4 regions of the Terrabacter koreensis genome follow, and region 1 is predicted to be linked to each of the others. Evidence: riboswitches for the same ligand, from Rfam matches in the RefSeq annotation. Region 1 holds a riboswitch; each other region holds the start of a gene.
What was found. A riboswitch is a leader RNA that binds a small molecule or an ion and turns the genes downstream of it on or off. The one in region 1 is predicted to bind S-adenosylmethionine.

Region 1 (4,940 bases):
GATCGCCGTCGTCGTCACCATCGGCACGCTCCTCATCCAGGGCACCACGTTGCCGTGGGTCGCCCGGCGCCTCGGGGTGCGCGGGCCCGACCCGCGTGAGGACGCGCTGCAGGCCGCGACGGTGCTGCAGGCGGCCACCCGGTCGGGGCTCGAGCTGCTCGACGGGATGTCCGACGTCGACGAGTCGACGAAGGAGATGCTGCGCGACCGTGCGTCCGTGCGGGTCAACCAGCTGTGGGAGCGGCTCGGGCCGCGCGGCCTCGACGGGGTCGAGCCGCCGAGCACGCAGTACCGCAGGGCGCGGCTGAAGATGCTCGACGCGGAGCGCAGCGAGGTGCTGCGACTGCGTGACGAGGGGCGTGCCGACGACGTCGTGCTGCGCACGGTGCTCGGCGCCCTCGACCTCGAGGAGACGATGCTCGACCGCCTCGAGGACCAGGAGAACCGACTGGCAGAAAGTGAGATGTTGCCCGTGGACACCATCGAGGCTCCGTGTGAGCATCTCCAGGAGAGCGACGCCTGCTCCGAGCCCCGCACCCCGGAAGGGTGTGAGGAGTGCCTCCGCGACGGCACGACGTGGGTGCACCTGCGCCTGTGCCTGGCGTGTGGGCACGTCGGCTGCTGCGACTCCTCGGAGTTCAAGCACGCGTCCGCCCACTTCCACGAGAGCTCTCACCCGGTCATGCGCTCGCTCGAGCCGGGGGAGTCGTGGCGGTGGTGCTTCGTCGACGAGGTGGTCGGCTGAGGGTCGTGTCAGTCGCGACCCGGCGTCAGTCGAGGCGCTGCGTGATGGTGTGCGTGCCCGCGACGGGGTCGTGCACGACGGTCGTCGAGGCGCACTGGACCAGCGCGAGGTAGGGCGCGACGTGCCCGCACTCCACGTCGGCCAGGATCGGCACGCCGAGCAGGCCCAGGGCGTCGCGGACGGCGTCGTGCTGGGTGAAGCCGTCGCGACCCGGAGCGTTCGTGCGCGACACCAGCACGCCGCTGGCCGCGTCGAAGAAGCCGTGCAGGCGCATCGCGTGCAGCGTGCGGCAGATGTCGTAGGAGCCCCACTCGCAGATGTCGAGCACGACGACGAGACCCTCCGGGGCGTGCCTTGCCGCGAAGGAGTTCGCGTCGCCGTAGCGGCCGCCTGCGAGGAACCCGATCGTCTCGACGCAGCCGCCGACGACACGGCCGGCCAGCATCGCGGCCTCGCCCTCGTGGCCCGGGTCGATGCGAGTCCACGTGCCGCGTCCCTCGAGGGTCATCGCCGAGACGCTCGGGTCGGCCGCGTAGTCGTCCCAGCCGGTCGAGCGGAAGCGGCCGGGGGAGTGCTGCTCGAGCTCCGTGCCGGGGATGGCTGAGGCGACGTCGACCCAGTGGAGGATGCCGTCGGGCAGCCGGTACGGGGTGTCCATGAGGTTCTGGCCGTGGATCGTCGCGATGCCCGTGGCCAGGGTGAGTGGTGTGAGCCAGGTCGACGTGTCGGAGAAGCCGACGCACCACGTCGGTTCGGCGGCCGCGACCGCGTCGAGGTCGAGCAGGTCGAGCAGGTCCATGCCCGTCTCCCCGCCCCAGGGTGGCACGACGGCCCTGATCGTCGGGTCGAGCAGCATCGACATGAGCTCGGCCGCGCGCGCCTCGCGGGGCCCGCTCACGTGGGAGGGCGCGTGGTTGAGCTCGCCCACGACGACGTCGAAGCCGCGGTCGCGAAGGCACCCGACGGCATACGTGAACCGCCCCCAGAGGGCGTCGCCGACACCCGAGCTCGGCGACGTGACGCCGATGCGGTCGCCGGGACGGAGCGGGGCGGGGTAGCGGATCGGCATGGCCGACATGGTGCCAGCCGTGCCGATCCGCCACACCCCGGTGTTCCGGGTGTCAGGCCTTCGCGGCGGTGAAGCCCTGCTCGAGGTCGGCGACGATGTCGTCGATGTTCTCGATGCCGACCGAGAGGCGCACGAGGCCGGGAGTCACGCCCGCGGCCCGACGGTCCTCCTCCGGACCCTGCGAGTGGGTCGTCGACGCCGGGTGGATGACGAGGGAGCGCACGTCGCCGATGTTCGCGACGTGGCTGTGCAGCGTCAGCGCCTCCACGAACTTCTTGCCCGCCTCGAGTCCGCCGGCGATCTCGAAGGAGAGCACGGCACCTGCCCCGCGGGGCGCGTACTTCTGCGCGTTCGCGTGAGAAGGGTTGTCGGGCAAGGACGCCCACACGACGCGCTCGACCTGGTCGTGGCCCTGGAGGTAGGCCGCGACCTTGGCCGCGTTCTCCAGGTGACGCTCGATGCGCAACGACAGCGTCTCGAGTCCCTGCGCGATGAGGAACGCGTTGAACGGCGCCGCGGACGGGCCGAGGTCGCGCAGCAGCTGCACGCGGGCCTTGAGGATGTAGGCGAGGTTGGCGCCGAGCGGGCTGCCGACGCCGAGGTCACGCGCGAAGACGAGGCCGTGGTAGCTCTCCTCGGGCGTGTTGTAGTTGGGGAACTTCTCGGCGTCCTTGGCGTAGTCGAACCGGCCCGCGTCGACGATGACGCCCGCGATGGACGTGCCGTGGCCGCCGAGGTACTTGGTCGCGGAGTGCACGACGACGTCGGCGCCCCACTCGATCGGGCGGATGACGTACGGGGTCGCGATGGTGTTGTCGACGACGAGCGGCACGCCGACCTCGTGGGCGAGACCGGCCACGGCCTCGATGTCGAGCACCTCGGCCTTGGGGTTGGCGATCGTCTCGCCGAAGAACGCCTTGGTGTTGGGCCGCACGGCCGCGCGCCAGGAGTCGATCGACGTCGGGTCCTCGACGAAGCTCACCTGGACGCCGAGCTTGGGCAGGGTGAACTTCAGCAGGTTCACCGTGCCCCCGTAGAGGCTCGGCGACGCGACGATGTGGTCACCGGCCTCGGCGATGTTGAGCAGGGCCAAGGTGGTGGCCGACTGGCCCGACGCGACGAGGAGCGCGCCCACGCCGCCCTCGAGAGCGGCGATGCGCTGTTCCACGACGTCGGTCGTCGGGTTCATGATGCGGGTGTAGATGTTGCCGAACTCCCTGAGCCCGAACAGGTTCGCCGCGTGGTCCGTGTCGTTGAAGACGTAGCTCGTGGTCTGGTAGATCGGCAGGGCGCGCGCCCCGGTGGCACTGTCGGCGCTCTGGCCGGCGTGGATCTGCTTGGTCTCGAAGGACCAGTTGGGCTCGGTCATCTCTCGTGTGCTCTTCCTCAGTCGTGTCGATGACCGGGCCCGTGACGGGTGATCGGGCCGGCGCACCGACGGGTCGGTGCGGGAGAGGAGCTCTCCGCGCTTGCCCGAGCGCCGGATGGCGTCAACGGGCCAGGTCCTCACCCGGGGCACCCCGCCGCGGTGGGAGGGTTGCCGGCCAGCGAGCCGGGGCTTGGCGCTGGCACTCATGACCTACTCGCGAGTGTACGTACGCGCGTCCGGCAGGTGGGAGCGCGTGTCCTCATCGTGGACGCACCTTCTCGCGCACACCGAAGCAGCGCGGTGCGCGTGGCGCGAGTCGCACTGTGGCGCAGTCGAACTCGTTGTCCACAGATGTGTCGAACCCCTTGCCATGTGGTCGAACATTTGTTCTACTCGAGGTAGGGTAACGAGCAGACAGGGGAGGTGGCCGTATGCCGTACGTCGCAGCACCGCGGTCCCTCTGGTCCTGGCTTCGTGACGTCGAGTACGAGCCGGCGGCCTCGGGTCACCGGTGCGGGCGGGTGCTGGTCGACGAGCGGGCCCGGTCGGTCGAGGTGACCGAGACGCTGCTGCGGGCGAGTGAGCGGGTGATGGCGCGGGTCGAGGCGCTTGAGGCCGTGAAGGCGCGCGTGGAGGCGGACCTGATGGCTGCATACGGGGCGTTGCACACGATCGCGGAGCAGCAGATCCAAGCCTTGCCGGCGGGGTCCTCGCGGCGGGCCGCGGCGCTGGTCTCGCCGGTGCGGGTCGTCGCGGAGGAGATCGCGCTCGCGACCGGCGTCGGGGCCGGGGAGGTCGGGCGCCGGTTGACGCTCGCGACAGCCCCACGGCGACACCGGCGTCTGCTGGCTGCGCTGCGTGAGGGCGGCACGTGGCTCTACCGGGCGGTGCAGGTCGCGTCCGAGACGGTCCAGCTGCCGGATGCGGACGTCGCGGCGGTGCAGGAGGCGGTGCTCGCCCCGTCGCGGGACGGGCGGCCGGTGGGGCAGCGGACGTTCACGGCCCGGTTGCGGCGGGCGGTCGCCTCGGTCGACACCCGCGGCACGGCCGAGCGGCGCGCGCACGCGCGGTCGCGGCGGGGCGTGTTCGGGCGGATGGTCGAGGACGGCATGGGCTGCCTGACGATCACGGCTGACGCGGGAACGGTCGCGGCGATCCTGGACCGGCTCAACACGACCGCCCGGAGCCTGCGCGGCACGGGCGACCCGCGCACGCTGGACCAGCTGCGCTGCGACCTGGCCACCCACGCCCTGCTGCGCAACGCCCTCACCCCGTGCGACGCCGGCCTGGTCGGCGGCGCCCTGACCACGGCCACGGGCGAGGCCGCCGCCGATGGGGGCGCCGCGGGTCCGGCCGGTGTGCCGGCGCCGTTCACGGGTGACGCGGCGGCGCGGGTGTGGCTCGTCGTGCCGTTCGAGGTCGCCACCGGCCACAGCGACGCCGCGTGCGAGCTGCCCGGGCACGGCTGGGTCACCGCCGCCCACGCCCGCGAGATCATGACCCGCCCCGGCTCGGTCTGGCAGACCCTCCCGGTGAATGTTCGCGACGGCCACGCGATCACCCGCCCCACGAAGGCCTACCGGCCCACGCCGGCGATGGTCGAGCACGTCCGGGCCGTCGACGGCACCTGCCGCGGACCCGACTGCCACGTCCCCGCCGCCCGCTGCGACCTCGACCACGAGACGCCCTGGCCGTCCGGTGAGACGTCAGTGAGCAACTTCTACGCCAAGGAACGCCGCCACCACAACCTCAAGACC
Region 2 (4,940 bases), on a different contig from region 1:
GGAAGGTTGCGACGGGAGCGGGCAAGCTGGACGACGGTCTCGGCGAGCTTGCCGACGGAGCGGGCAAGGTCGACGACGGGGCGGGCCAGGTGTCCGACGGTGCCGGCCGACTCTCCGACGGCCTCGCCGACGCGGCGGACGGCACCAGCAAGCTCGCTGCCGGTCTGACCGACGCGGCGGCCGGCGCGCCCGCGCTCAAGGACGGCGCGCAGCGTCTCTCCGACGAGGGCACGAAGAAGCTCGTCGCCGCCGGAAAGGCGACGGCGGCCGACTACGGCGAGAAGTACGCCCTCATCGAGATGGGTGCCCGCCGCGCCAAGGTGGAGGGCATGGCCTACGGCGCTCCCCAGGGCGCGGTCGGTGCGACGGCGTACTCGTTCGAGATCGCCGGCGTCGACGGTGCCGGTTCCGCGAACCTCGGGCGCGCAGCCGCTGCTGCGGGCGTCTTCGGCCTCGCCGGTGGGTCGGTGCTGCTGCGGCGCCGCTTCCTCTGACCGACCCCGCGTCCACGAGTGCCCAGCTCCCCACCTCGGGGAGCTGGGCACTCGACGTTCCCTCGCTGTCAGGCGCTGGGCTCCCGGCGTGGTCAGGCCGGCTTGCGGCAGACGAAGACGGCCGTGCCGGGGATGATGCGACCGCGCAGCGGCGACCAGCCACCCCACGGCTCGTCGTGCCCCTCGGGCCACTCCGGCTCGACGAGGTCGACGAGCACCAGCCCGGCTGCGGTGATCTCGCGCACGCGGTCGCCGAGGGTCCGGTGGTGCTCGACGTACGTGGCGTGACCCTCTGCGTCCTGCTCGACGTACGGCTCCCGGTCGAAGTAGGAGTGTCGGGCCGTGAGGCCGCCCGGGCCCGGGTCGTCGGGGAAGGCCCACCGCACGGGGTGCGTCGTCGAGAAGACGAACCGCCCGCCGGGGCGCAGCACGCGTGCCGCCTCCGCCATCACGACGTCGGAGTCCGCGACGAACGGCACGACGCCGTATGCCGTGAAGACCGTGTCGAAGGACGCGTCGGCGAAAGGGAGGGCGCGCCCGTCGCACTGCGCGAACGGCACCCGGGCCGGCTCGTCGACCGCGTCGTTGACCGCCACGCCGGTCGCCACCATGCCGGCGGAGAGGTCGGTCGCCACGACCCTGGCGCCGTGCGCGGCGAGCCAGCGTGAGCACTGTCCGGAGCCGGCGCCGATCTCGAGGACGTCCTGGCCCGCCGGGTCGCCGAGCAGTGCGGCGTCCTCCTCGCGCAGTCGCTCGGGACCCCAGACGAAGTCGGTGTCGCCGAGGAAGGCGCCGTGCTCGACGTAGTACGACGTCGCCTCACCGTCCCACCACGTGCGGTTCGCCGTCGCAGTCTCGGCAGCCGCGACGGGGCGGCGGGTGGCCTCGGTGGGCGTGCTCACGGGATACATCGTCTCTTTTGACCGGGTGCTGACAGCGCGGATAGGATTGCCGGGCACATCCGTGTGCGCATGCTCAATGTTGCACCCGTCCACAAGACATCGGGACGCCGGGCCGTCAGGCTCGTCGCCGCGAGGTCCCCAATCTAACTGTCCACAATCGGAGTTCCTACTACATGACTGCCAACACGGTCGAGAAGACCGCGCCTGAGATTGCCATCAACGACATCGGCTCTCAGGAAGACATCCTTGCGGCGATCGACGCCACCATCAAGGACTTCAACGACGGCGACATCGTCGAGGGTCGCATCGTCAAGGTCGACCGGGACGAGGTCCTGCTCGACATCGGCTACAAGACCGAGGGCGTCATCCCCTCGCGCGAGCTGTCCATCAAGCACGACGTCGACCCGGGCGAGATCGTCCAGGTCGGTGACGAGGTCGAGGCCCTCGTCCTCCAGAAGGAGGACAAGGAAGGCCGTCTGATCCTGTCCAAGAAGCGTGCGCAGTACGAGCGCGCCTGGGGCACGATCGAGAAGGTCAAGGAGGAGGACGGCGTCGTCACCGGCACCGTCATCGAGGTCGTCAAGGGTGGCCTCATCCTCGACATCGGCCTGCGCGGCTTCCTTCCCGCCTCGCTCGTCGAGATGCGTCGTGTCCGCGACCTCCAGCCGTACGTCGGCAAGGAGATCGAGGCCAAGATCATCGAGCTCGACAAGAACCGCAACAACGTGGTCCTGTCGCGCCGTGCGTGGCTCGAGCAGACGCAGTCCGAGGTGCGCACGACGTTCCTCAAGGAGCTCCAGAAGGGCCAGGTCCGTTCGGGCGTCGTGTCCTCCATCGTCAACTTCGGTGCGTTCGTGGACCTCGGCGGTGTCGACGGTCTCGTCCACGTGTCCGAGCTGTCGTGGAAGCACATCGACCACCCGTCCGAGGTCGTCGAGGTCGGCACCGAGGTCACCGTCGAGGTGCTCGACGTCGACATGGACCGCGAGCGTGTCTCCCTGTCGCTGAAGGCGACGCAGGAGGACCCGTGGCAGCACTTCGCGCGGACCCACGCCATCGGCCAGGTCGTCCCGGGCAAGGTCACCAAGCTCGTCCCCTTCGGTGCGTTCGTGCGCGTCGAGGACGGCATCGAGGGCCTCGTGCACATCTCCGAGCTGGCCGAGCGCCACGTGGAGCTGCCCGAGCAGGTCGTCAACGTCGGCGACGAGATCTTCGTCAAGGTCATCGACATCGACCTCGAGCGTCGTCGCATCTCGCTCTCGCTCAAGCAGGCCAACGACCAGTCCGTGCCGGTGTCGGAGTTCGACCCGACCCTCTACGGCATGGCTGCGGAGTACGACGAGCAGGGCAACTACAAGTACCCCGAGGGCTTCGACCCGGAGACGAACGAGTGGCTCGAGGGCTTCGAGGCCCAGCGCGAGAAGTGGGAGCGTCAGTACGCCGAGGCCCACGCTCGCTGGGAGGCCCACAAGGCCCAGGTCGACGCCGCGACGAAGGCCGACGCCGAGGCTGCGGCCAACGCCGGCTCCGCGACGTCCTACTCGTCCGCGACCGGCGACGTCGCCGACTCGGGTGACGCCGACCGCGCCGACCGTGGCCAGCGCAACGCTCCGGCTCCGGCCGAGGGCACCCTGGCTTCCGACGAGGCGCTCGCCGCGCTTCGCGAGAAGCTGACGGGCAACTGACGCCACTCGTCGCCTGACCCGAGGGCCCCGGACCACCACGGTCCGGGGCCCTCGTGCGTCCGGCACGGCCCGTCACCCGAGAGGCACCGCAGAAGGGGGCAGCCCGGCCGATTGGTAGTCTCCGCGGCATGCAGTCGCCCATCCGCAGGCACGTCGGTCAGGTGTTCGTCCCGGTCAGCGACATGGGGCGCTCGGCCCGCTGGTATGCCGACGTCCTGGGCTTCGAAGCCCCTGCGGCCTCGCACGAGGGCACGATCCTCGACATCCCCGTCGACGACGGTCCGAGGCTGTGCCTCGATGCCAACCGACCCGACTTCACCGCGGACGGGCCACCGCGCTTCTTCTTCTGGACCGACGACATGGTCGCCACCGTCGCGCACCTGCGGCGGCTCGAGGTCAGGATCACCTCGGACGTGGAGGACATCGGCAGCGTGTTCTTCGTCCAGTTCGAGGACCCGGACGGCAACGCGCTCATGGTCTGCCAGCGTTCCGCGTAGCCGTGCGGAGAGACCGGCGTCTCAGCATGCAAGAAGTTGGCGCCCGTATTTCCGACTCATTCAATAGGAATTGATGCCCGGCGGGTCTCCCTCGACTTCGCGAATGTGACTGCGCCGCAACATGATTCGGAGAAACTGCGCGAATGGCCTCATCGGTGAGGGCTGCCCCGAGCGGTCATTTGCGCCGATTGACGGTCTTGGGGCTGGTTCGTAGTGTCATCGACAGGTCAAGAGCTCCAGTGCAAAGCCCCGGCTCGCTGGACAGCAACCCTCCTCCGCGGCGGGGTGCTCCGGGTGAGGACCAGGCCGTCGCCAAGCAGGTGACGGCAAGCGCGGACTCGAGGTGATCGGGTCCCGGACCCGAGGAGCCGTCATGGCGCGCACCACGAGCACCTGGCTGGTGCTGCGTCGCCACGTCGACCTGCTCCGCGTGTCCAGCGCGCTCTGTCGTCGCTGACGACCGACCGACGCGGCCGCCGACCACCTCGGCCGGCCTTTCCCGGCGCAGGCCCGCGCGGCAACCCCGCACGGCCGCTGCGCCGCAACTCGTCTCGCCCGTGCATCGCCGGCCCACCCGAGTGGTCGGCGGTTCCTTCGACGCACCCTTCAGGAGCCCTCGTGACCACCACCTCGGCCGTGCGCCCCGTCGCCACGGACCAGCAGCCCGCTGCGGCGCCGCCGCCAACCACCCGTCCCGACCACGCGCCGGCCCTGACCGTCGTGCCCCGGCGCAACCCCTGGACCTGGGTGGGGGTGGCCGCCGTCGCCGTGCTCGTCGCGATGTTCGTCAACGGCCTCGCCACCAACCCCGGCTGGGACTGGCCCACCTTTGCCCGCTACTTCGCGACCGAGACGGTCATCAAGGCGCTCGGCACGACGATCCAGCTCACCGTGCTCGGCACCGTCGCGGGCTTCGTGCTCGGCGTCGTGCTCGCAGCGATGCGCCTGTCGCCCAACGCTTTTCTGCGCTCCGTGGCGTGGGCCTACATCTGGGCCTTCCGGTCGATCCCGCTGATCGTCCAGCTGCTCTTCTGGTTCAACATCGCCTACCTGTACCAGAGCATCTCGTTCGGGCTGCCGTTCGGACCGTCGTTCGGCAGTGTCGCGACGAACGACCTCTTCGGGGCGCTCGGCGCGGCCGTGCTCGGGCTCGCGCTGCACCAGGCGGCGTACGCGGCGGAGATCATCCGTGGCGGCATCCTCTCGGTCGACGAGGGGCAGCGGGAAGCGGCGTCGGCCCTCGGCATCCCGCGACGGCGGCAGTTCCTCCGGATCGTGCTGCCCCAGGCGATGCGGTCGATCCTGCCCAATGCCGCCAACGAGGTCATCAGCCTCTTCAAGGGGACCTCGATCGTCTCGGTG
Region 3 (4,940 bases), 350 kb from region 1:
TCCCCGGTGGGAGCTGATGACGACGAGCTTCGTGCCTCGCAGGACGCATTCCTCGGCGGCTCGCCTGAGCGCCGCGCGTCCTTCCTTGGTGGCGACATAACCAACGACGATGGCCACTTTCCCGGACCTCCTTGGGACGGAAACAAGCAGTGCTCGCACCGTACCCGAAATCACGTCACACGGCGCGTGCCGCGCGGAGCCTGGCCGGCACCGCCGCGGACGAGCCGAAACGCCCGGCCCGCAGCAGGGTTCAGGCGTGGTCGTGCGGCCTTCGTTCGAGCGCGTCGCGCACGATGCGGCCCACCTGCTCCTCCTCGATGAGGAAGCCGTCGTGGCCGAACGCCGACGTGATGTGCTCGCGGTGCGAGCGGCGCAGCGCCGAGTGCAGGTCGTCGGACAGCCGCGGCGGGTAGAGCCGGTCGGTGTCGACGGAGACGATCGTGCAGTCCGCCTCGACGCGAGCGAGAGCCGCGGCGACGCCGCCACGGTCGCGTCCGACGTCGTGGGAGTTCATGGCCTCGGTGAGCACGAGGTAGGAGTTGGCGTCGAAGCGGCGGGCGAGCTTGCCGGCATGGTGGTCCAGGTAGGACTCGACGGCGAAGCGGCCGCGGTCACCTGCCCGGAGGGGGTCCTCGCCGAGCTGGGCCTCGCGGCCGAAGCGCTCGTCGAGCTCGGTCTCGGTGCGGTAGGTGATGTGGGCGATGCGACGCGCGAGACCGAGCCCGGCATCGGGCCGACGGTCGCCCGCGTAGTAGTCGCCCCCGGCGAAGTCCGGGTCGTTGCGGATCGCGAGCAGCTGCGGCTGGCACCAGGCGATCTGGTCAGCCGTCGCGTACGCCGTCGACGCGAGGACGATGCAGCGGTCGACGTCGGCGGGGTGGGTGACCGCCCACTCGATGGCCCGCATCCCGCCCATGGAGCCGCCGACGACCGCGGCGAGCCGGCGGATGCCGAGGTGGTCGAGCAGCGCCCGCTCGGCCGCGACCTGGTCTCGCACGGTGACATAGGGGAACCTGCTCCCCCAGGCCTCTCCGTCGGGAGCCGTGCTCGCGGGGCCGGTGCTGCCCTGGCAGCCGCCGAGCACGTTCGCGGCGATGACGAACCACTCGTCGGGGTCGACGGTGCGGCCGGCGCCGATGAGGGAGTTCCACCACCCCGGCGACGGGTGACCGTCGCCGGCCTCGCCCACGACGTGGCTGTCGCCGGTCAGCGCGTGCTCGACGAGGATGACGTTGTCCTTGGCCTCGTTGAGCCGGCCCCACGTCTCGTAGGCGAGACGGACGTCGGGCACCAGTCCCCCGCGCTCGAGCTCCACGTCGCCGATCGTCGCGAACTGCCGCCGGCCGACCGGGTCGCCGTCACGCCACGCGCCGTCGGTCCGCTGCCGTCGCGACGACTCGTCGTGGGCCTGCTCGTGCCCGACGCGACGGGAGTCGACAGAGGGTGCGGAGCCCGGAGCGGAGCCGGGAGCGGCGGCTGGGCGCGTCAGGCGTCGCGTGCTCTGCGTCCGGTGGGTAACGGTCATCAAGGCACTCCTCGCTCTTCGCGCTTGCGCACACCCGGGACGGGTGTGGCCAGGTCTTCACCCGGGGCACCCCACCGCGAAGGAGGGTTGCCGACCAGCGAGCCGGGGCTTGTCGCTGGCACTCATGACCTGGACCCACCATAACCGAGCCCGATGCGGCAGCCGAGGCTCCGGTCCACGACCTGGACGCGACGACCACCGGGTCCGCAGGACACCGTGACGGTCGCCCCACTCAGGCGCAGGCCGGCGGGCGAAGGCCGTGGTCGAGCGACTGCCGGACCAGCCCGGCCAGGCGGTTGTCGGGCTCCAGCTCGAGCGCCCGGTCGGCCGCGATGCCGGCACGGGCCCCGTCACCGGACCACCAGGCCAGCGAGGCGAGCAGCGACAGCACGGGGGCGGCGTGGGCGGCCGGCGTCATGCGGCACACCGCCTCGAGCCGGGAGAGCAGCAGGCGCGGCGCGGCAGCGTGGTCCCAGTCGTCCCAACCCTCCGGGTCCAGGCGGCCGGCGGAGCCCGTCGACCCGACGTGGCCCGCCGGCGTCGCAGAGAAGACCCGGAGGTCGGGACCGAGGAACACCTCCAGCATCGTCACGAGCTCGTCGGGGAGCGACTCGAGCGAGGACGCACCGGGGCAGAGCCACCCGACGAGGGCATCGCGAAACTCCCTGTCGCCCAGAGGGCCGACCACCGCCGGCAACCAGTGCTCGAGCCCGAATCCCTCGATCTCACCGTGCAGCAGGCCGCCCCAGGCCACCAGCGCGTCGTTGACGAGGAACTGTCGCGCCGACAGCTCACCGCCGTCGAGCACGCTCAGGCCGCCGCGGGCAGGGCCGGACCTGCGCGAAGGGCGTCCGGCCTCGGCGAACCGCCGCTGCCAGTCCTCGATGGCGCCGACCGTGAGCGCGTACCGCGGGGCGGAGGCCTCGAGGGGCTCGACCAGGCGGGCCAGACCGGCGCGGTCAGGAAGCACGGAGTGGCCGAGCGCCACGTAGCTCGCGACTGCGGGCACGTCGGCCTGCTCGGGCAGCAGCCAACCCTCGTCGGGACAGCAGTCGCAGCCGACCGAACGCCACCTGCCCTCGCGGACGACCAGCCGCTCGCGCACGACCACACCGGCGCGTTCGAGGCCCTCGACGAGCTCCTCGAGCAGCGGCAGCGACCCGTCCGGCTCGTCCTCGAAGCCGACGACGGCCACCGACGACGGCGAGCCCTCGAGGACGGTCGGCAGCAGCTGGGCCGCCGAGGCCGACGCGAGCGGGTCGCCGACGGCGTCGAGCCGGGCCACGAGCCCGAGCCGCTTGCCGTGGAAGCACACCACGACGACGCTGCGCTCGGGCTGGAAGCCGAGGTGGAAGGGAATGATGGTCAGCAGCTCCGCTGGCCCTGACAGTGAGATCTTCGGCATGTCCCGAGCGTGGCCGCGTCTGCCGCTCACCGGCAGACCCCCGAGCGCGCCTGTGGACCGGGGCCGCTCGGCCCGAGGGGGTGTGGATCGTGGGGCTTCAGCCCTCGAGGCGCCTGCGCACGGACTCGAGGACGCGGTCGGTGGCCGCCTGGCGCATCCCCTCGGGCAGGCGCAGGAGCTCAGCCCGCCCGGACTCCGTCCGCCCAGAGCTCCGGCGCGCGGGGCCGGGCTGCCCACGCAGGTGGGCGCCCTGCCCGATCTCCCACGCGATGAAGCGGTCGGTCTCCTCGAAGAACGTCTTGACGGCCCACGTGATCACGACGGCGTCGTCGGCCGCGCCCAGCACGGGCAGAACCGCCTCCGGCAGCAGGTCGACGGGAGACGCGACGTACGCCATCGCACCCGCGACGAGGCCGAGGCGCCGGAGGGTCGTGCCGGCATACGTGCCCTCGACGGTGCTGCGCACCAGCCGTGGCACCGCCTGCACCCGCTCGGCGATGCCGGGGCCCCCGGGACGCAGCGAGGCGCGAACGACCGAAGCGACGGCCGCAGCCGTCTTGATGCGCGAAGCGTTCTTCATGGCTGGCCCGGGGGTCACCGGCCGAAGGTCTCCACGGGCGGGAACTCCTTGGCGGCCTGCTTGCCGATACGCCCGAGCATGTACACGTCGACGCCCGCCCCCACGAGGCCGCCGACGAGCGGCACGCCGCGGCCGAGCTTGGCGAACGTGCCCTGCCCGATGCGACCGAGCAGCCGGAAGCCGACGGCCTTGTTGAGCACCATGAGGGCCGGCGCGGGGAGCCGCTCGAAGGCGAGGGAGGACAGCTTGCCTCCGGCCACCTGCAGGCCGGCCTTCTTGAGCAGGTCGTCGCTGTCGGCGCCCGTGAGGGTGAGCAGGATCGCCGACCGGATCTCGGGCTGGTCGATGTCGTAGCCACGCACCTTGGCGGTGGCTGCCGTCATCCGCGTCGCGAGCAGGTAGAACTCGAGGACGTTGGCGGGCAGCGAGACCGGCATCGTGAAGAACCCGCCGAGCCCGGTGGCGAAGCCGCCCACCGCGCCGAGCTGGCGGTGGTCGCGCAGCAGGATGCGCAGCGCCTGGTCACGGTCGCCGCCCGCCTGCTGGAGGGCCTTGGCCGCGACCGTGTGTGCCGAGTCGAACGGGCCCTTGCCGTCGATGCCGATGTCGAGGAGCCGCTCGACGAGCCGGGTGGCGGCGCCGGACAGCCCGCCCTGGGGCGGCTGGGCGGCGCGTTCGAGCGCGCCGGCGCTCTTGGCGTCGCGAACCCGTGTGGCGGTGGCGTCCGACGCCGCGACGGTCTCGTTCCTGCCCCAACCCAACATGCCCACAGGCTTCCATCCTTCGCTCGACGTGTGTGTGCGGCCCGACGGACCTGCAGTCGACACCGTATGCCGGATGGGTCGGCGGCGGCGTCGGCGCAGGTCGTCGGTCTGCTACGCCCGTACCCGCGCTCGCCGGGACGTCACCAGGTCGGTGCGGTCCGACGGGCGTCGGCGCGGTCTCGTAGGGTCACCCCATGGTCGAGACGCGCGACGAGGTCGGCGGCGCAGCGGGCGACGCGCCGATCCTGTCGGTCCCGCTGGTGCAGCTGAGCCGCGACCGCACCTCGGTGAAGTGGCGCCGCTACGCCGACGACGTCATCCCGATGTGGATCGCCGAGATGGACTCGACTCCGTGCCCGCCCGTGGTCGAGGCCGTCCAGGCCGCCGTGGGGTGCGGTGACACCGGCTACGCGACGACGCAGTCCTACATCGAAGCCTTCGCCTCCTTCGCCGCCGACGAGATGGGCTGGCAGGTCGACCCGTCCGTGACGGTGGGGGTCGCCGACGTGCTGTCGGGCGTCACGCACCTGCTCCGCCTCCTCACCGACCCGGGCGGTCCGGTCGTGACCAGCGTGCCTGCCTACAACGCCTTCTTCGAGGTGATCGAGGCGTGCGGTCGCCGCGTCGTCGAGGCACCGCTCACCGCTGACCACCGGCTCGACCTCG
Region 4 (4,940 bases), on a different contig from region 1:
ATCATCGTCGCCTGCTTCAGCAGCCACGTGCACCGCGTCCAGCAGGTGCTCGACGCCGCCGAGAAGGCCGGCCGCAAGGTCGCCATGGTCGGCCGCTCCATGGTGCGCAACATGGGCATCGCCTCCGAGCTCGGCTACCTGAAGGTGCCCGACGGCATCCTCATCGACATCAAGAAGATCGACAGCCTGCGCGACGACGAGCTCGTCCTCATCTGCACGGGTTCGCAGGGCGAGCCGATGGCGGCGCTCTCGCGCATGGCCAACCGCGACCACCGCATCGACGTGGGTCCGGGTGACACGGTCCTGCTCGCGAGCAGCCTCATCCCCGGCAACGAGAACGCCGTCTACCGCATCATCAACGGCCTCATGCGCCTGGGCGCGAACGTCGTGCACAAGGGCAACGCGAAGGTGCACGTCTCCGGTCACGCCAGCGCCGGCGAGCTGCTCTACTGCTACAACATCGTCAAGCCGCGCAACGTGCTCCCGGTCCACGGCGAGTGGCGCCACATGCACGCCAACGCCCAGCTCGCCATCCAGTCCGGCGTCCACCCCGACAACGTCGTGCTCGCCGAGGACGGCGTCGTCGTCGACCTCGTCGACGGCCACGCGTCGGTCGCCGGCGTCGTCGAGTGCGGCTACGTCTACGTCGACGGCAGCAGCGTGGGCGGTGCCGACGAGGCGCTGCTGAAGGACCGGCGCATCCTGCGCGACGAGGGCTTCATCACGTGCATCGTCGTGCTCGACGCAGCCACCGGCAAGATCGCGAGCGGCCCCGAGATCACCGCCCGCGGCTTCGTCGAGGACGAGGAGATCTTCCAGCAGGTCATCCCCAAGGTCGAGCGGGCCGTCGAGGAGGCCGTCGCCAACGGGGTGCGCGACGACCAGCAGCTCCAGCAGGTCGTACGCCGGGCCGTGGGCTCCTGGGTCGGTGGCAAGATCCGCCGTCGGCCGATGATCATCCCGGTCGTGCTGCAGGCCTGACGTGACGGTGCAGCAGGTCGGCGGGGCGGCTCCGGCAAGTCGTCCCGACGAGCCCGACGGACCGGTCGGCGCCGAGCCGTCGCGCCCGTCCCCGCGGCGGCGCCGCCATCGCTGGCTCGACGCCGCCATCGCGATCGTCCTGCTCGTCCTGGTCGCGGTGGGGGCGCTGCGCTGGCTCGACTCGACGGCATACCTCGTCGTCGTGCTGCAGACCGCCGGGCCCTTCGTGCTGATCGGGCTGGGTCTGCTCCTCGTGGCGACCCTCGTGGGGCGTCGGTGGGTCATGGCGGCCCCCGTCGTCATCGCACTGGCCGTGGCGGTCACCGTGGCGGCTCCGGCGTTCCGGGCGTCGTCGTCACCGAAGGTCGAGCCCGACCTCACCGTCATGTCGGCGAACGTCTGGATCGGCTCCGCCAACGTGAACCAGCTCATGGACGCCGTGCGCTTCCACTCCGTCGACGTGCTGGTGCTCGTCGAGGCGACGCCCGCCCTGATGCAGCGGCTCGACGCCGAGGGTGCCGGCGACTACTTCACGCACCGTGAGGGGGCCGCGCGGCCGAGCACCTCCAGCGGCACGATGGTCCTGTCGCGCTACCCGCTCTCGGTGCGCAGTGCGGGCACCGACCCGGCCGTGGAGGCCACGCAGAGCGTCCAGCCCGAGCTCGACGTCACGACGCCGAAGGGGACCGTGCGCCTCAAGGTCGCCCACCCGACGGCTCCGCTGCGTGGTGACACCGTCGAGTGGCGTGCCGGGCTCCAGGCGCTCCGGTCCTGGAAGGAGCGACTCGACGGCGACGAGCCCGTCGTCATGGCGGGAGACTTCAACGCGTCGTTCGGCCATCCGGCGATGCGTGACGTGGCCGCGGGCCTTGCCGACGCGCAGCGCACCGACGGGCAGGGATGGGTGCGCACGTGGCCCTTCGCGGGCAACCGCCTGCCCGCCTTCGTGCAGCTCGACCACCTGCTGAGCCGAGGGCTCACCGTCGTCTCGGCGGGTCAGGTCGCCGTCAACCGCGCCGACCACGCCGCGGTGTGGGCCGGCTACGCCCTGCCCAAGCGCTGAGCGGCCCTGCAGCCGACCGGCCTACGGCGGCTGACGGGGTCACCAGGGACGCTCGACCTCGACGTCGCGCGGGTCGGTGCCGTCGACGGCCCAGCCCGACTCGGTGAGGGTCCAGTCGGCCGAGGGGCCCTGCGCGACGAGCCCGGCGACGGCCGACACGAGGCGGTCGACGCCCTCGAGCGTCGAGCCGAGGCCGATGCTCGCGCGCACCGCGGTGCCCGAGCGCTCGCCCCACGGGTCCTCGAGCAGCTCGTCGACGAGCAGGTGGGCGCAGAACTTGCCGTCGCGCACGCCGATGCCGTGTTCGACCGACAGCACCTGCGACACGAGCGACGAGTCCCAGCCGTCGACGGTGAACGCGACGACGCCGACGCGGTCGTGGTCCTCGCCGAAGATCGAGAGCAGCTCGACGCCCGGCACCTCGCCGAGTCCGGTCGTCAGCCGCTCGAGCAGCTGCTCCTCGTGGGCCTCGATGGCGTCGCGGTGACGGCTGATCGTGGCGCACGCGGCGGCCAGGGCGATCGCGCCGATGACGTTGGGGCTGCCGCCCTCGTGCCGAGCGGGACCGGTGGCCCACGTCGTGCCCTCCTCGGTGACCGAGCGCGTCGCGCCGCCTCCGAGCAGGTAGGGGCTGCCGGCATCGAGCCAGTCGGAGCGACCGGCCAGCACGCCTGCGCCGTAGGGGGCGTACGTCTTGTGGCCGGAGAACGCGACGTAGTCGGCGTCCCAGCCGGCGAGGTCGATCCGGCGGTGGGCCGAGAGCTGGGCGGCGTCGACGGCGATGCGGGCGCCGTGGTCGTGGGCCAGCGTGGCGAAGCGCTCGATCGGCCACACCTCGCCGGTGACGTTCGAGGCCGCGGTGAGCACGACGAGGCGGTGCCGCGAGGGGTGGTCGTTCAGGGCCTCCTCGAGCAGCGCGTGGGCGTCCTCGACGGTCTGGGGCACGGGCAGCCGCACGGTGCGGAAGCGCCCCCAGGGCAGCAGCGTCGAGTGGTGCTCGGTGCCGAAGACGAAGACGGTCGTGCGGCTCGGCAGCGCCTTGCTCAGCAGCGCCCACGAGTCGGTCGTCGTGCGGGTGAAGACGACCGAGTCGTCCGCGCGAGCCCCGACGAACGAGGCCACCTCGGCGCGAGCCTGCTCGTACCAGGCGCTCGTCAGGCGTGAGGCGAAGCCGGCGCCCCGGTGCACGGATGAGTACGTCTCGAGGGCCCGGTCGACCGCCGCCCTGACCGTCTCGAGCGCGGGGGTCGACGCGGCGTGGTCGAGGTTCGCGTATGCCGTGTCGCCGCTGAGCGTCGGCACCCGCAGTCCTGCGCCGACGACCGCGGGCAGCGAAGCGGCCTCGGGGACGACGTGCAACGCGCGGGTCCGGACGACGGGGGCGGGGGCGCCACCACAGAGGGAGGTGCTGGGAAGGACCGACATGAGAGTGCTCCTGGGGGACCGAGGGACCCACCGGATGCAGGTCCGCGCTTGCCGGCCGCGATCGCACGAGCTGGATCTCTCGAGCTGATCGGGGTCGACCTGGTCGTCACCCGGAGCACCCCACCGCGGAGGAGGGTTGCTGGCCAGCGAGCCGGGGCTTGTCACTGGCACTCATGACCTGGCATCGAAGATAGGGCGGCCCCTCTCGGCCTGTCCACCCTCCGGTCCGCGGATGTCGGCATCTGAGACGGCCTCAACCCGTGATGGCGGGTTCGTGTTCTGACCCATGTGCCTCTGTTGCGCGTGTGACGCGTGAGTTCAGAGGTGCCTTGACGTACGGTGCGACCATGGGGTCTCGTCCGTCCAGCAGCCAACGCTCGAGCACCGCCGCGGCCACACGGGCCAAGGGGGCGACCGGCAGCACCACGTCGCGCCCGCCGGCCGCCCGCTCGTCCCGGCCCGCGCAGCGCAAGCCCGCCGCGCGCAAGCCGCCGGCCAAGCCCGCCCGCAAGACCCGTGACGGCGGGCTGCCCTTCCCGCTCAGCGCGATGCGAAGCACCTGGATGGGCGTCTCCCACATGGCCGGGGGAGCGGTGCGACGCGTCGGCCACAGCGCTGCCGACCTCGAGCCCGAGCACCGTCGCGACGGCATCGGTTTCGCCCTCATCGCGCTCGCCGTCGTCGTGGCGGCCCGCGAGTGGTGGGGCGTCGCCGGCACGTTCGGCCAGATCGTGCACGCCATCTTCGCCGGCACCTTCGGGCGCGTCGCGTATGCCGTCCCGCTCGTCCTGCTCGCCCTCGGCCTGCGCATGCTGCGCGCCCCGCAGGACGAGGCGACGACCAACCGCGTCGTCATCGGCACCATCGCGCTGACCTTCGCGGCCTGCGGTCTGGCGCACCTGGCGGACGGCATCCCCAACCCGCCCGATGGCGCCGACGGCATGCGTGCCGCCGGTGGCATCCTCGGCTTCCTCGCCTCGAGCCCCCTCGCGGCCGCGGTGTCGTCCTACGGCGCGCTCGTCCTGCTCATCCTGCTCGGCATCTTCGGCCTGCTCGTCATCACGGCCACGCCGGTCAACATGATCCCGACGCGCCTGCACCAGCTCAAGGCTCTCGTCATCGAGCGTGGCCACCACGACGAGGCGGGCGCCGAGCCGGAGGACGCCCCGACGGCAGCGCTCAAGCGCGCCCGTCGCAAGCCGGTCGACCTCTCCGACCGTGACGGTGACGAGGCCTTCCGCCAGGCCGCGCAGAAGGGCGGCGACGACGAGCCCACGACCCGCCTGCGTCCCGGCGAGAAGCGTCCGACGGCCCCGGGTGTGCTGGCGCCCCGTCCCAGTGGCGAGAAGGCGATCGACGCCACCGACCCCAAGACCCTCGGCGCCCCCGACACCGGCAAGGTCGGCCCGAAGGCCGAGCTCATCCCGCCGCCCATGTCGGAGATGCCGGCACGTGTCGAGCAGCTCAGCCT

Region 2: it holds a riboswitch for S-adenosylmethionine, as region 1 does, so the genes downstream of both, ACYVNR_RS18400 (putative leader peptide) here and ACYVNR_RS00640 (bifunctional o-acetylhomoserine/o-acetylserine sulfhydrylase) in region 1, are expected to answer to the same signal.
Region 3: it holds a riboswitch for S-adenosylmethionine, as region 1 does, so the genes downstream of both, metX (homoserine O-acetyltransferase MetX) here and ACYVNR_RS00640 (bifunctional o-acetylhomoserine/o-acetylserine sulfhydrylase) in region 1, are expected to answer to the same signal.
Region 4: it holds a riboswitch for S-adenosylmethionine, as region 1 does, so the genes downstream of both, ACYVNR_RS09170 (aminotransferase class V-fold PLP-dependent enzyme) here and ACYVNR_RS00640 (bifunctional o-acetylhomoserine/o-acetylserine sulfhydrylase) in region 1, are expected to answer to the same signal.

Annotation. Positions count from the first base shown of each region.
Region 1 covers NZ_BAAGQU010000002.1:56,514-61,453, forward strand. Annotated here, with positions in the region: gene ACYVNR_RS00630 (Na+/H+ antiporter) at 1-745, shown strand, start outside; gene ACYVNR_RS00635 (LD-carboxypeptidase) at 771-1,814, opposite strand; gene ACYVNR_RS00640 (bifunctional o-acetylhomoserine/o-acetylserine sulfhydrylase) at 1,867-3,183, opposite strand; SAM riboswitch class IV at 3,275-3,394, opposite strand; gene ACYVNR_RS00645 (13E12 repeat family protein) at 3,615-4,940, shown strand, end outside.
Region 2 covers NZ_BAAGQU010000011.1:139,224-144,163, forward strand. Annotated here, with positions in the region: gene ACYVNR_RS18380 (hypothetical protein) at 1-494, shown strand, start outside; gene ACYVNR_RS18385 (class I SAM-dependent methyltransferase) at 587-1,405, opposite strand; gene rpsA (30S ribosomal protein S1) at 1,570-3,081, shown strand; gene ACYVNR_RS18395 (VOC family protein) at 3,210-3,578, shown strand; SAM riboswitch class IV at 3,804-3,917, shown strand; gene ACYVNR_RS18400 (putative leader peptide) at 3,952-4,035, shown strand; gene ACYVNR_RS18405 (amino acid ABC transporter permease) at 4,197-4,940, shown strand, end outside.
Region 3 covers NZ_BAAGQU010000002.1:403,053-407,992, reverse strand. Annotated here, with positions in the region: gene ACYVNR_RS02260 (universal stress protein) at 1-117, opposite strand, end outside; gene metX (homoserine O-acetyltransferase MetX) at 251-1,525, opposite strand; SAM riboswitch class IV at 1,541-1,655, opposite strand; gene ACYVNR_RS02250 (DUF4192 domain-containing protein) at 1,758-2,930, opposite strand; gene ACYVNR_RS02245 (YkvA family protein) at 3,028-3,528, opposite strand; gene ACYVNR_RS02240 (EcsC family protein) at 3,525-4,274, opposite strand; gene ACYVNR_RS02235 (MalY/PatB family protein) at 4,469-4,940, shown strand, end outside.
Region 4 covers NZ_BAAGQU010000004.1:1,372,387-1,377,326, forward strand. Annotated here, with positions in the region: gene ACYVNR_RS09160 (ribonuclease J) at 1-981, shown strand, start outside; gene ACYVNR_RS09165 (endonuclease/exonuclease/phosphatase family protein) at 983-2,044, shown strand; gene ACYVNR_RS09170 (aminotransferase class V-fold PLP-dependent enzyme) at 2,084-3,469, opposite strand; SAM riboswitch class IV at 3,509-3,648, opposite strand; gene ACYVNR_RS09175 (FtsK/SpoIIIE family DNA translocase) at 3,817-4,940, shown strand, end outside.